DNA from 3 places in the Actinoplanes sp. CA-030573 genome. Region 3 is predicted to be linked to each of the others. Evidence: riboswitches for the same ligand, from Rfam matches in the RefSeq annotation. Region 3 holds a riboswitch; each other region holds the start of a gene.

Region 1 (4,369 bases), 2.7 Mb from region 3:
CGATATCAACCGGGCCGTACACCGGAGCTCGTAACTTCGGCTGCCGTCACCGTGCGGATCGGCGGTCTGGCACATCAACGCTCGGCATGTACGCGGTCGTCGCCCGCAAGGCCGGTTGAGAGCCGACGAGAGCACCGATGCGGAAGACACTAACCGGTGGACCGGTGGGCGACCCGGCTTCATCGGGCAGAAGGCGTGCCGATCAACGTGATCGCCAAGGCGTTGGCGATACGACGGCGGGAGCTGCGGCGGATAAGGTCCAGGAGTGTTCTTCGACGCGGTCGAACGGGCCTCGCTCAGCGACCTGCTGACCGAGCTCGGCCCGGCGGCGCCGACGCTCATCGCACCGTGGGCGACGCGCGATCTCGCCGCGCATCTGATCCTGCGCGACCGCGATCCGCTCGCCGCTCCCGGGCTGGTCGTCCCGGGCCCGTGGGCGCGCTTCGCCGGCCGCCGGCAGGACGCGCTCGCCGCCCGCGACTTCGCCTGGCTGGTCGCGACGCTGCGGTCGGGTCCGCCGCCCGGGTTCTTCCGGCTCGGCTGGGTGCGCCGGCTGCCGAGTCTCAACGAGTTCTACGTGCATCACGAGGATGTGCGCCGCGCCAACGGCCTCGGTTCCCGTACGCACGACGCCGCGCTCGACGACGCCCTGTGGCGCAATGTGCGGCAGTCGGCCTGGTTCCTCGCCCGCCGCGTCCGGGTGGGTCTCGTCCTGCACCGCGCCGGATCGGGCCAGTCCGTCCGGGCGCGGCGCGGGGAGCCGGTCGCGGCGCTGGCCGGCCCGCCGGGCGAGCTGCTGCTCCACCTCTTCGGCCGGCAGCAGGCCGCCGACGTGGAGCTGACCGGTCCCGCCGAGGCGGTAGCCGCCGTGCGCGGCGCCCACTTCGGCATGTGACCCGCGTGATCGGCGAAGCGAGCCTCCGCCGCGCCCTGATCCGTGGCTGCGCCCGGCCGTCACCGCGGCGGTCGAGGCCTACGGGCGCCTGGGACCGGAGACGCTGTCGTGGGGCCCGCTGCACACCGATCCGGCACCGGAGGCGTTCCGCCTGGATCGCGGCTCGGGTAGCTGCGGCGTGATCGACTGGAGCACGGCAATGGCCGGTCCGCTGCTCTACGACCTGGGCTCGGCCGGCTCACCCCAAGCGGCGGACGCGACACGCCGACACAACCAATGGTGTTGCACTTTCTGCCTCACCCCAAGATATGGTGTCTCCCGCAGCTGGTTCGGTGATCCATCCGGGTCGTCGAGGCAAGAGGGAAGCCGGTGTGAATCCGGGACTGCCCCGCAGCGGTGAGTGGGAACGAAAGCCGTCACGAGCACTGGGCCCGGGCCTGGGAAGCGACGGCCGGTAGGAACAACAGCGCCCACGAGTCCGAAGACCTGCCAGCGCGCCGCACGCCGACCGGTGTGCGGCGGTCGAAGGCCGCGCGGGACGGCCGACGCCACCAGCCGGTCTGGCCGAGCCAGCCGGTGGCGTCCGCCCGCGCGTCCGTCAACGGACGAGGGGACGGGGAATGACGACCACCACGACGGTGCCGGAGCAGCGCCGGCACGTCATGCAGGTGCGGAAACGGAACGGCGACCTGGAGACGGTCGACGTCGGCAAGATCGTGCGGGCGGTGGAGCGCCAGGCGGCGGGGCTCGACGAGGTCGACCCGATGCGGGTGGCGACCAAGACGATCAGCGGGCTCTACGACGGCGCCACCACCGCCGAGCTGGACAAGCTGTCGATCCAGACCGCGGCGGAGCTGATCGGCGAGGAACCGCAGTACTCCCGGCTCGCCGCGCGACTGCTCACGGCGTACGTGGACAAGGAAGTTCGCCTTCAGGGTGTCGCGAGCTTCAGCCAATCCATCCGCTACGCGCACGGCCTGGGATTGATCGGGGACGCGACGGCGGAGTTCGTGGCCCGCAACGCGCGCAAGCTGGACGACGCCGTCGATCCGGAGAACGACAGGAGATTCGAATACTTCGGCGTCCGTACGGTGGCCGACCGTTACCTGCTGCGCCACCCGCACACCCGCCTGGTCGTCGAGACACCGCAGTACTGGCTGCTCCGGGTGGCGTGCGGCCTGTCGAGGACGCCGGCCGAGGCGATCGGGTTCTACCGCCTGATGGCGAGCCTCGCCTATCTGCCCAGCTCGCCCACCCTGTTCAACTCCGGCACCCGGCACACCCAGATGTCGTCGTGCTTCCTGGTCGACTCGCCGCGGGACGAGCTCGACTCGATCTACGAGCGCTATCACCAGGTCGCGAAGCTGTCCAAGTTCTCCGGCGGCATCGGCATCTCCTGGTCGCGGATCCGCGGGCGGGGCGCGCTGATCCGGGGCACGAACGGCCGGTCCAACGGCATCGTCCCGTTCCTGAAGACGCTCGACGCCGGGGTCGCCGCGGTCAACCAGGGCGGCCGCCGCAAGGGCGCGGCGTGCGTCTATCTCGAGCCGTGGCACCCGGACGTCGAGGAGTTTCTCGAGCTGCGCGACAACACCGGGGAGGACTCCCGGCGTACGCACAACTTGAACTTGGCGAACTGGATCCCGGACGAGTTCATGCGGCGGGTCGAGGCCGACGAGGACTGGTCGCTGGTCGACCCGTCCGACGCGCCGGAGCTGCCCGATCTGTTCGGTGAGGCGTTCGAGGAGGCCTACAAGCGGGCGGAGAAGAAGGCGGTCCGGACGGTCAAGGCGCGCGACCTCTACGGGCGGATGATGCGGACGCTCGCGCAGACCGGCAACGGGTGGATGACCTTCAAGGACGCGTCCAACCGGCTCTCCAACCAGACCGGCGGGCCCGGCAACACCATCCACCTCTCCAACCTCTGCACGGAGATTCTCGAGGTCAACAGCGACACCGAGACGGCGGTCTGCAACCTCGGCTCGATCAATCTGGGCGCGCACGTCACGGCCGAGGGGGTGGCATGGGAGAAACTGCGCGACACCGTACGTACGGCGGTCGTCTTCCTGGATCGGGTCATCGACATCAACTACTACCCGTCGGACCAGGCCGTCGCCTCCAACCCGCGCTGGCGTCCGGTCGGGTTGGGGCTGATGGGCCTGCAGGACGCGTTCTTCACGCTGCGCCTGCCGTTCGACTCGGCCGCGGCGCGGGAGCTGTCCACCCGCGTACAGGAGGAGATCTTCCTGACCGCGCTGGAGACCTCGGCCGGCCTCGCTTCGGAGTTCGGCCCGCACCCGGCGTTCGGCGAGACGCGCGCCGCCCGGGGCGAGCTGCACCCGCAGCTGTGGGGCGCGACGCCGGCGCAGACCGAGCGCTGGGCCGCGCTGAAGGACCGGATCGCCGCGACCGGCCTGCGCAACTCGCTGCTCGTCGCGATCGCGCCGACCGCCACCATCGCCTCCATCGCCGGCTGCTACGAGTGCATCGAGCCGCAGGTGTCCAACCTGTTCAAGCGCGAGACGATGTCGGGCGAGTTCCTGCAGATCAACACCTATCTGGTACGCGAGCTGAAGGCCCGTGGGCTGTGGACCGCCCCGATCCGCGAGCAGATCAAGCGGGCCGAGGGCTCGGTGCAGGGCATCGCCGAGCTGCCCGCCGACGTGCGTGAGCTGTTCCGTACGGCCTGGGAGCTGCCGCAGCGGGCATTGATCGACCTGGCCGCGGCCCGGGCCCCGTACATCGATCAGTCGCAGTCCTTGAACCTGTTCTTGAGCGCGCCCACCATTGGGAAGCTCTCGTCGATGTATCTGCATGCCTGGAAATCCGGGCTGAAGACGACGTATTACCTGCGCTCGCGGCCCGCGACGCGCATTCAGCAGGCGACCGTCGCGGTGATTCCCGCCTCGGACGCCGTCGCCTGCTCCCTGGAGAACCCCGAATCGTGTGAGGCCTGCCAGTAATGCTGCTCGACCCCGGAATGGACCTGACCCTGCGGCCGATGAAGTACCCGCATTTCTTCGACCACTTCAAGGACGCGATCAAGAACACCTGGACGGTGGAGGAGGTCGACCTGCACTCCGACCTCGCCGACCTGTCCAAGCTGTCGGCGGCCGAGCGGCACCTGGTGTCGCGGCTGGTGGCGTTCTTCGCGACCGGCGACACGATCGTCGCCAACAATCTGGTGCTGAACCTCTATCAGCACGTGAACTCCCCGGAAGGACGGCTTTATCTCTCCCGGCAACTGTTCGAGGAGGCCGTGCACGTCCAGTTCTATCTGAACCTGCTGGACACGTACGTTCCCTCCGAGGAGGCGCGTTTCGAGGCGTTCGCCGCGGTCGAGAACATTCCGTCGATCGCCCGCAAGGCCGAGTTCTGCTTCCGCTGGATCGACTCGATCTTCGAGCTGCGGTCGCTGGCCACGCGCGCCGATCGGCGGGCCTTCCTGCTGAACCTGATCTGTTTCGCGGCGTG
Region 2 (4,369 bases), 860 kb from region 3:
CCGGCCTGGCCGAGCGCCTTGAGCGCGGACTCCTCGCCGACCCGCCACTTCTCCGACTTCACGAACTGGAACACCCCGATCGGCCAGCCCGCGCTCCAGGCCCGCAGCGCCATCCCGAACGCCGCCGTCGACTTGCCCTTGCCGTCCCCCGTGTGCACCGCGAAGACCGCCTGCCGCCGGCGCTGCCGGGTGGTCAACCCGTCCTGAGGTACGACGCTGACCTTCCCCTGCGGCATCAGGCAGCCTTCCTTATGGTCGTGGCGGAGCCGGCCGTGGCCGCTTCGAGATGGCCGAGCGGCATCAGGTCGGCGCCGAGGGCGGAGGCGAGCCGGGCGGCCAGGCCGAGGCGTACCGGGCCGGACTCGCAGTCGACGATCACGGTGGCCACCCCGGCCAGGGCGGGCGCCACGGTGACCGGGTCCGGCCCGCTGGTGGCACGGCCGTCGGTGACCACGATCAGCAGCGGCCGCCGACGCGGGTCCCGGCGGCGCTCGGTGGCGATGGTGGCGGCGGCCCGGCGCAGACCGGCGGCCAGCGGCGTGCGTCCCCCCGTGCGCAGGGCGGCGAGCCGCAGCACCCCGACCTCATGGCTGGACGTGGGCGGCAGCACCTGCTCGGCGTCGTGCCCGCGGAAGGTGATCATCCCGACCCGGTCCCGCCGCTGGTAGGCGTCCCGCAACAGCGACAGCACCGCGGTCTTCACGATGGCCATCCGCTTGCGGGCGGCCATCGACCCCGAGGCGTCGACCACGAACAGCACCAGGTTCGCCTCGCGGCCGACGTGCACCGACTCGCGCAGGTCGCGGGGGCGGACGTCCCGCGCGCCGCGGTGCAGCGCGGCCCGCAGGGTGGCGGGCAGATGCGGCGCCCCGGCCAGCTTGCCGCGCGGCTCGCGCGAGCCGATCACCCGCCCGCGCCGCGAGAACGCCGGCGACCGCCGCCCCGCATGCCCACCCTCCCCACGACGGGCAATCGAGAGCGTCCGGGTCCGATAGGGACTCCCCGCAACCGCGACCTGCCCCGGCCCGCCCTGCCCCGGCTCACTCTGTCCCGGCCCGCCCTGCCCCGGCCCGCCCTGTCCCGGCCCGCTCTGCTCCAGGCCGCCCTGTCCCGGCCCGCCCCGTCCTGCTCCGCCGTGTTCGGTCCCATCCGCCGCACCCACGCCTCTCCTGGCTCCCAAATCCGACTTTCCCGAAATGTCGCCCGGGGTACCGGAGCCGCTCCAGCCACCAGAACGGCCTGGGCCACCGAAGTTGCCCGAGCCGCCCGAGCTGTCGGAGCCGCCCGAGCCGTCGGGGCTGGCATCGTCGGGACCGCCGGTCGGCGAGCCGCCACCGTCGGGGTCGTCGTCCGGGCCGCCGTCGCGCTCGCGCTCCTCCCGCTCGGCGCACTCCCGCTCGGTTCGCTCCCGATCGGCGCGTTCGCGTTCGCGTTCGAGCTCGGCCTCGGCCTCCGCCAGCGCCTCCTCGAGCCGCTGCTCGTCGGTGCCGGGCGGGTCGAGCGGGTCCTTCCGCCGCCGGTGCGGCAGGGCCAGGCGGGCGGCGTCGCGCACGTCGCCGGCCGTGACCCGCTCCCGGCCGTGCCACGCGGCCAGGGCCACCGCGCACCGGGCCACCACGATGTCGGCGCGCATGCCGTCCACCCCGTAGGCGAGGCAGACCCGGGCGATCCGGTCGAGCTCGCCGTCCGGCAGGACGACCCGCGGCAGCCGTTCCCGGGCCGCGACGATCCGCTGCGACAGCGCGTGCTCGTCGTCGGCGAAACGCACCGCGAAGTCGCCGGGGCCGGCCTCGTACGCCAGCCGCCGCCGCACCACCTCGGCCCTTTCCCGGGCCTCGCGCGGCGCCCCGACGGTCACCACCAGGCCGAACCGGTCGACCAGTTGCGGCCGGGGCTCGCCCTCCTCCGGGTTCATGGTGCCGACCAGCAGGAACCGGGCCGCGTGCTTGACCGACACCCCGTCCCGCTCGACGTGGGCCCGGCCCATCGCCGCCGCGTCCAGCAGCAGGTCGACCAGGTGATCGGGCAACAGGTTGACCTCGTCGACGTAGAGCACGCCGCGGTGCGCGGCCGCGAGCAGGCCCGGCTCATACGCCTTGACCCCGTCGGCCAGCGCACGCTGTATGTCGAGCGTGCCCACCACCCGGTCCTCGGTCGCCCCCACCGGCAGCTCGACCAGCGCGGCCGGCCGGGACAGCGCCGGGATACCGGCCGAGAGCGAGACGTCGGAGCCGGCCGGGTGCAGGCCGTCGGAGCCGGCCGGATGCGGGCCGTCGGAGCCGGCCGCGTGCGGGCCGTCGGAGCCGGCCGCGTGCGGGCCGTCGGAGCCGGCCGGATGCGGGCCGTCGGGGCGCGCCGCGTGCGGGCCGTCCGGGCAGGCCGGGTCGGGCGCCGCCGGATCGCAGGCGAAGCGGCAGCCGCGGACCACCGTGACCGGCGGGAGCAGCGCGGCCAGGGCACGCACCACCGTGCTCTTCGCCGTTCCCTTCTCTCCTCGCACCAGAACCCCGCCGACATCCGGCGAGACAGCGGTGAGCAACAGCGCGAGGCGCAGGTCGGCAAGCCCGACCACGGCCGAGAACGGGTACGGCGTCACGGAGGTCCCTTCTGCCCGGGTGTCCACGCCCGGACGATGAGCGTCACGAGCGGCCGGAGTTCCTGGCTCCCGGATCGACGCTCCCCGACACCGCTGAACGCCGCGACGACAAAACGCCGTGGCGATGGGCCACGACGACGGGACGGGTCACTACCCGGTCACAGTGGCGGGACCGTCCCGGAATCGCACCGGGTTCCTCCGCTACCGCTCGCCCGCCATGCTTTCGCACCGCCGGGCGGACCGTCAACGTGACCAGCGGTGACCACCATCTCTAAGACGGGTGGGCGGCCGTCTCCAGCGGCGGGGCCAGGCGGTCGAGCTCGCGCACGATATCCATGGTGGCCAGGGCCGACTTCTCGATCAGCGGGCGCAGGCGGGCGTAGAGGGCGGCGTTCTCGGGGTCGGGCCGGGTCGGCGTGCCGATCGCGATCAGCGCGGCGGCGCGGTCGAGGTCGGGCAGGTCGCCCAGCGCGTGCAGGCCGAGCAGGCAGGCGCCGAGCGCGGTGCCCTCGGGGGTGCCGGCGATCGCCACCGGCAGGTCGAGGGCGGCCGCCAGCACGCCCACCCACAGCTCGGACGCGACCGCTCCCCCGGTCGCCCGCACCTCGGTGACCGGGAAGCCCTCGGCCGCGAACGAGTCGCGGACCAGCGCCAGCTGCTGGCACACGCCCTCGACCGCCGAGCGCACCAGGTGGGCGCGGCCGTGCTCGCGGCGCAGCCCGAGGTAGGCGCCGCGCATGCCGGCCCGCCACCACGGCGCGCGCTCGCCCAGCAGGTAGGGCAGGCAGAGCAGCCCGTCGCTGCCCGGCGCCACGCTCTGCGCCTCCATGAGCAGGGCGGCGTCGCGCTCGTCCTCGTCCTCGCCCTCGGCGCCGGGGCGCTCGAAGCCGGACGCGAAGCTCTGCCCGGCCCAGCGCACCACCGAGCCGGCGTTGTTGACCGCACCGCCGATGACCCAGCGGTCCTCGGTCAGCGCGTAGCAGAACAGCCGCCCGGCGGCGTCGGCGGTGGGCCGGTCGACGACCGTGCGCAGGGCGCCGCTGGTGCCGAGCGAGACGGCCGCGACGCCGGCCGGCGTGGCGCCGAGGCCGAGGTTGGCCAGCGGCCCGTCGGCCGCGCCGATCACCAGTGGGGTGCCGGCCGGCAGCCCGGCCGCCGACGCGATCGAGGGGCGCAGCTTCAGGACGGTGGTGGTCGGCACGACCTCGGCCAGCTGGCCGGGCCGGGCGCCCGCGATGTCGAGCGCCTCGGGATCCCACGTGCGGGAGTGGATGTCGTAAAGGCCGGTGCCCGAGGCCACCGACAGGTCGAGCAGGAACGGCGCGTCGGCGAGGGCGGTCAGCACCAGCTCCTTGACCCCGCCCCACCGCGGCGTCGACCGCAGCCGCTCGGGGTCGGTGGCCCGCCACCAGGCGAGCTTGGTGAGCGGCGACATCGGATGCACGGGCGTGCCGGTGCGGGCCTGCAGCGCCTTGTCGCGGCCGGCCGCGATGATCTCGTCGCACTGGGCGCCGGCCCGGTTGTCGGCCCAGGTGACCAACGGGCCGAGCGGGCGGCCGGCGGCGTCCATCGGGGCCAGGGCGTGCAGGAACGCGCTCAGGCTGACGGCCCGCACCGCGTCACCCTGCTCGCGGCAGGCGGCGGCCACGTCGGTGAGCGCCTTGACCGCCGCGTCGATCAGGTGCTGGGGGTCGAGCTCGGCGCGGCCCGGGCCGGGCACGGCGAGTGGATAGTGGACGCTGGTGTGCGCCCGCAGCCGGCCGTCGGCGGTGG
Region 3 (4,369 bases):
GCGTCGCGGGCCGCGAACGCAGGTAGTACGACGTCTTCAGGCCGGACTTCCAGCCGTAGAGGTACATCGAGGAGAGCTTGCCGATCGTGGGAGCACTCAGGAACAGGTTCAGCGACTGCGACTGGTCAATGTACGGCGCGCGGGCGGCGGCGAGGTCGATCAGCGCCTTCTGCGGCAGCTCCCACGCCGTACGGAACAATTCGCGCACCTCGGCGGCCAGCTCGCCGACGCCCTGCACCGAGCCTTCGGCGCGCTTGATCTGCTCCCGGATCGCCGCGGTCCACAGGCCGCGAGCCTTTAGTTCCCCGACGAGATAGGAGTTGATCTGCAGGAACTCGCCGGACATCGTCTCGCGCTTGAACAGGTTGGAAACCTGCGGCTCGATGCACTCGTAACAGCCGGCGATCGACGCGATGGTGGCGGTCGGCGCGATCGCGATCATCAGAGAGTTGCGCAGGCCGTGCTCGGCGATCCGGGCCTTGAGACCGGCCCATCGCTCTGTCTGCTCAGGGGTGGCGCCCCACAGCTCGTGGTGTAGATCGCCCTTGGCAGCGCGTGTCTCCGGGTAGGCCGGGTGGGGGCCGAACTGCTCAGCCAAGGCCACGCTCGACTCGAGCGCGGTCAGGAAAATCTCCTCTTGCACACGCGTCGACAGGTCCTTGGCCTCGGCGCAGTCGAACGGCAGCCGCAGCTGGAAGAACGCGTCCTGCAGACCCATCAGCCCGAGCCCGATCGGCCGCCAGCGCGGGTTCGACTTCCCGGCCTGCTCCGAGGGGTAGAAGTTGATGTCGATGACCCGGTCAAGGAATACGACCGCAGTCCGGACGGTGGCGCGTAGCGTCTCCCAGTCGACGCCGCCGTCGGTGATGTGCGCCCCGAGGTTGATCGAGCCGAGGTTGCAGACCGCCGTCTCCTCGTCCGAGTTGACCTCGAGGATCTCGGTGCACAGGTTGGACAGGTGGATCGTGTTGCCCGGGCCGCCGGTCTGATTCGACAGGGCGTTCGCGCGGTCCTTGAACGTCATCCACCCATTGCCGGTCTGCGCGAGCGTGCGCATCATCCGCCCGTACAGGTCCCGGGCCTTGACGGTTTTGACGGCCTTCTTCTCCGCGGCTCGGTAGGCCTGGTCGAACTCGTCGCCAAAGAGGTCGGGCAGCTCGGGCGCGTCGGACGGGTCGATCAGCGACCAGTCACCGTCGGCCTCGACCCGGCGCATGAACTCGTCCGGGATCCAGTTGGCCAGGTTCAGGTTGTGCGTACGCCGGGATTCCTCGCCGGTGTTGTCGCGCAGCTCGAGGAACTCCTCGACATCCGGGTGCCACGGCTCGAGGTAGACGCAGGCCGCGCCCTTGCGCCGGCCGCCCTGGTTGACCGCGGCCACACCGGCGTCGAGGGTCTTGAGGAACGGCACGATGCCGTTGGACTTGCCGTTGGTGCCGCGGATCAGCGCACCCCGGCCCCGCACCCGCGACCAAGAGATGCCGATGCCACCGGAGAACTTCGACAGCTTCGCGACCTGGTGGTAGCGCTCGTAGATCGAGTCGAGCTCGTCCTTGGGGGAGTCGACCAGGAAGCAGCTCGACATCTGGGTGTGCCGGGTGCCCGAGTTGAACAGGGTCGGCGAGCTGGGCAGATAAGCCAGACTCGACATGAGCCGGTAGAAGCCGATCGCCTCAGCCGGCGTCTGCGACAGGCCGCACGCGACTCGCAGCAGGAAGTACTGCGGCGTCTCGACCACCGTACGCTCCTGCGGGTGGCGCAGCAGGTACCGGTCGGCCACCGTACGCAGCCCGAAGTATTCAAATCGCAGGTCACCGGTCACGTCGACGGCGTCGTCGAGCTTGCGGGCGTTCTTCGCGACGAACGCGGCGGTCTCGTCGCCGATCAGCCCTTGCTGGTGGGCATAGCGGATGGACTGGCTGAACGTCGCGACCCCCTGCAGGCGAACTTCCTTGTCCACGTACGCAGCGAGCAGGCGGGCGGCCAGCTTGGAGTACTGCGGCTCCTCGCCGATCAGCTCGGCCGACGTCTGAATGGACAATTTGTCGAGCTCGGCGGTGGTCGCGCCGTCGTACAGGCCGCTGATCGTCTTGGTCGCGACCCGCAGGGGATCCACCTCGTCGAGGTCGGCTACCCACCGCTCGACAGCCTTGACGATCTTGTTGACGTCGACCGTCTCCAGATCGCCGTTGCGCTTACGTACCTGCATCACGTGCCGCCGCTGCTCCGGCACGGCTGTCTTGTCCTGCGTGACCGTCATTTCCGCGTCCCCCCAAAAGCCTCTGTTCAGGCACACGGGGACGCCGACGGCCCCGGTCCGGCCGTCATGATGGCGTCGGCCGTCCCGCGCGGCCTTCAACCGCCGCACACCCGGTGGCGTACGGCGCGCTGGCAGGTCTTCGGACTCGCGGGCATGACCATTCGGTCGCCTACCGGCCGTCGCTTCCCAGACCCGTACGGATCCAGTGCTGTGTGACGGCGTTCGTTCCCACTTACCGCTGCGGGGCAGTCCCGGACTCACACCGGGTTCCCTCTTGCCTCGAGCGTCACCGTGAGATGGTGCTCGAACCAGCTGCGAGCAACACCATATATGGGTGGGCGCAATCGAAGGCAACACCAGATGGTGTATTCGGCGTGTCGCGCCTCACGGTCACCCCGCCTCGCCTTCCGTGATCTGCTTTCCGAAGTCCCGGTTCACCTGTCGCCGTTCGGCGTCCGGCCGGCTATTTCTGAAGCTGACACCGACCCGCGGGCCGGCCGACCGGCGTGACGTCGCCGTCTGACGTGGCGGCAACGCTGGGGATCCAGCCAGCCCGTATGCGAATGCGGTCGGCAGCGCAGCCAGCGCCCCCGCTGTTCAGACCAGATCCCCTGCCGGTGCCGCTCGTCCGGCACCGGGGTTGAACCGGGCCTGCGTGACGATCGGCGCCACAATATCGCCTTGGAGGCCGCGAGCCGATTCGACTGACCGCGTGTGGCGTCCTCCGGGCATAACGGAGCGGCTGCAACAACCGAAGGTAGGGCCTACATGGTGGTCGCGAGTTCGATGGGGGCGATCCGGTGGTCGTGGGCTTGACGTCCCTCGATCAGGTCGGCCGCCTTTTCGGCGATCATGATGGTGGGTGCATTGGTGTTGCCGCGTACGACGGTGGGCATGATCGAAGCGTCGACGACGCGTAGCCCGGCGATTCCGTGCACGCGCAGCTGCGGGTCGACGACGGAGGTATTGGTGGTGCCCATGGCGCACGTGCCGACCGGGTGGTAAATCGTCTGAATCCATTGTCGCGCGTAGGTGTCGAATTGGTGGCTGTCGAGATCGTCGCGGTCCCGCAGATATGGCTGGTCGAAGAGCCGGCGGAGGTTCGCGCCCTGGGATAGGTACATCAGCTGCCGGTATCCCTCGTACAGCAGGTCCCGGTCGGCGCGCTCGTAGAGGGGAAGGTCGATCTCAGGGGCGGTGTCGGGGTTGGGGTCCCGCAGGCGTACGGTCCCCCGGCCCGGCGGGGTGAGCACCGTCAAGAGTGTGGTGAAGGCGGCCGGTGCACCGGGGTCGCCGCGGTCGGCGAAGGGCAGCGCGGCGGTGTGCAGTTGGATGTCCGGCGCCATGCCACCGGTGGTGGACAGGAATCCGCCCGCCTCGCCGATGTTCGATGACGCCGGGCCGTCGCCGTGTTCGGCCCACTCGGCCTGCGCGGCGGGGTCGGCGGCGAGGAAGCGCAGGTCGGTGGTGCCTGTCGTGGTCCACATGATCGGCAGGGTGGGGTGGTCGTGGAGGTTGGCGCCGACGCCGGGCAGGTCGAGCTGCACCGCGATGTCGTGGCGGCGCAGGTGGTCGGCGGGCCCGATGCCGGAGCGCAGCAGCAGGTGCGGGGACGATATCGCGCCGGCGCTCACGATGACTTCTGCGTCGGCGGCCGCCTCGACGACCTGGTTGCCGATGCTGTAGCGCACTGCTCGGACCGCGCCTTGTTTCACGACCAGGGTTTGCACGAGCGCCCCGGTGCGCACCGTCAGGTTGGGTCGGCCGAGGGCGGGACGCAGGTAGGCGGCTGCGGTCGACCAGCGGTGCCGTCGATAGGTGGTGGTCTGGTAGTAGCCGGCACCGAGCTGGGAGGCGCCGTTGAAGTCGTCGGTGAGGTCCAGGCCGTGCTGCGTGACGGAGTCGAGCCAGGCGTCGGTCAGCTCGTGGTGGTAGACGCCGTCCTCGACGTGCAGCGGCCCGTCAGTGCCGTGGAACGGGCCGGCCAGCCGTTCGTTGGCCTCGGCGCGCATGAAGTACGGCAGCACGTCACGATAGGTCCATCCGTCAGCGCCGGCGGCGGCCCAGCCGTCGTAGTCGACGGCGTTGCCCCGGATGTAGATCATGGCG

The links. A riboswitch is a leader RNA that binds a small molecule or an ion and turns the genes downstream of it on or off. The one in region 3 is predicted to bind cobalamin.
Region 1: linked by a shared signal. The riboswitch ahead of ACQP2F_RS20660 (ribonucleoside-diphosphate reductase subunit alpha) and the one ahead of ACQP2F_RS32675 (ribonucleoside-diphosphate reductase subunit alpha) in region 3 are both predicted to bind cobalamin.
Region 2: linked by a shared signal. The riboswitch ahead of ACQP2F_RS28970 (VWA domain-containing protein) and the one ahead of ACQP2F_RS32675 (ribonucleoside-diphosphate reductase subunit alpha) in region 3 are both predicted to bind cobalamin.

The regions. Positions count from the first base shown of each region.
Region 1 covers NZ_CP192038.1:4,433,683-4,438,051, reverse strand. The annotation lists gene ACQP2F_RS20670 (TIGR03085 family metal-binding protein) at 266-895, shown strand; partial or broken gene ACQP2F_RS20665 (phosphotransferase enzyme family protein) at 942-1,076, shown strand; cobalamin riboswitch at 1,204-1,403, shown strand; gene ACQP2F_RS20660 (ribonucleoside-diphosphate reductase subunit alpha) at 1,516-3,858, shown strand; gene ACQP2F_RS20655 (ribonucleotide-diphosphate reductase subunit beta) at 3,858-4,369, shown strand, end outside.
Region 2 covers NZ_CP192038.1:6,257,270-6,261,638, forward strand. The annotation lists gene cobO (cob(I)yrinic acid a,c-diamide adenosyltransferase) at 1-236, opposite strand, end outside; gene ACQP2F_RS28970 (VWA domain-containing protein) at 236-2,623, opposite strand; cobalamin riboswitch at 2,630-2,820, opposite strand; gene ACQP2F_RS28975 (gluconokinase) at 2,868-4,369, opposite strand, start outside.
Region 3 covers NZ_CP192038.1:7,115,994-7,120,362, reverse strand. The annotation lists gene ACQP2F_RS32675 (ribonucleoside-diphosphate reductase subunit alpha) at 1-2,260, opposite strand, end outside; cobalamin riboswitch at 2,374-2,588, opposite strand; gene ACQP2F_RS32670 (GMC family oxidoreductase) at 3,025-4,369, opposite strand, start outside.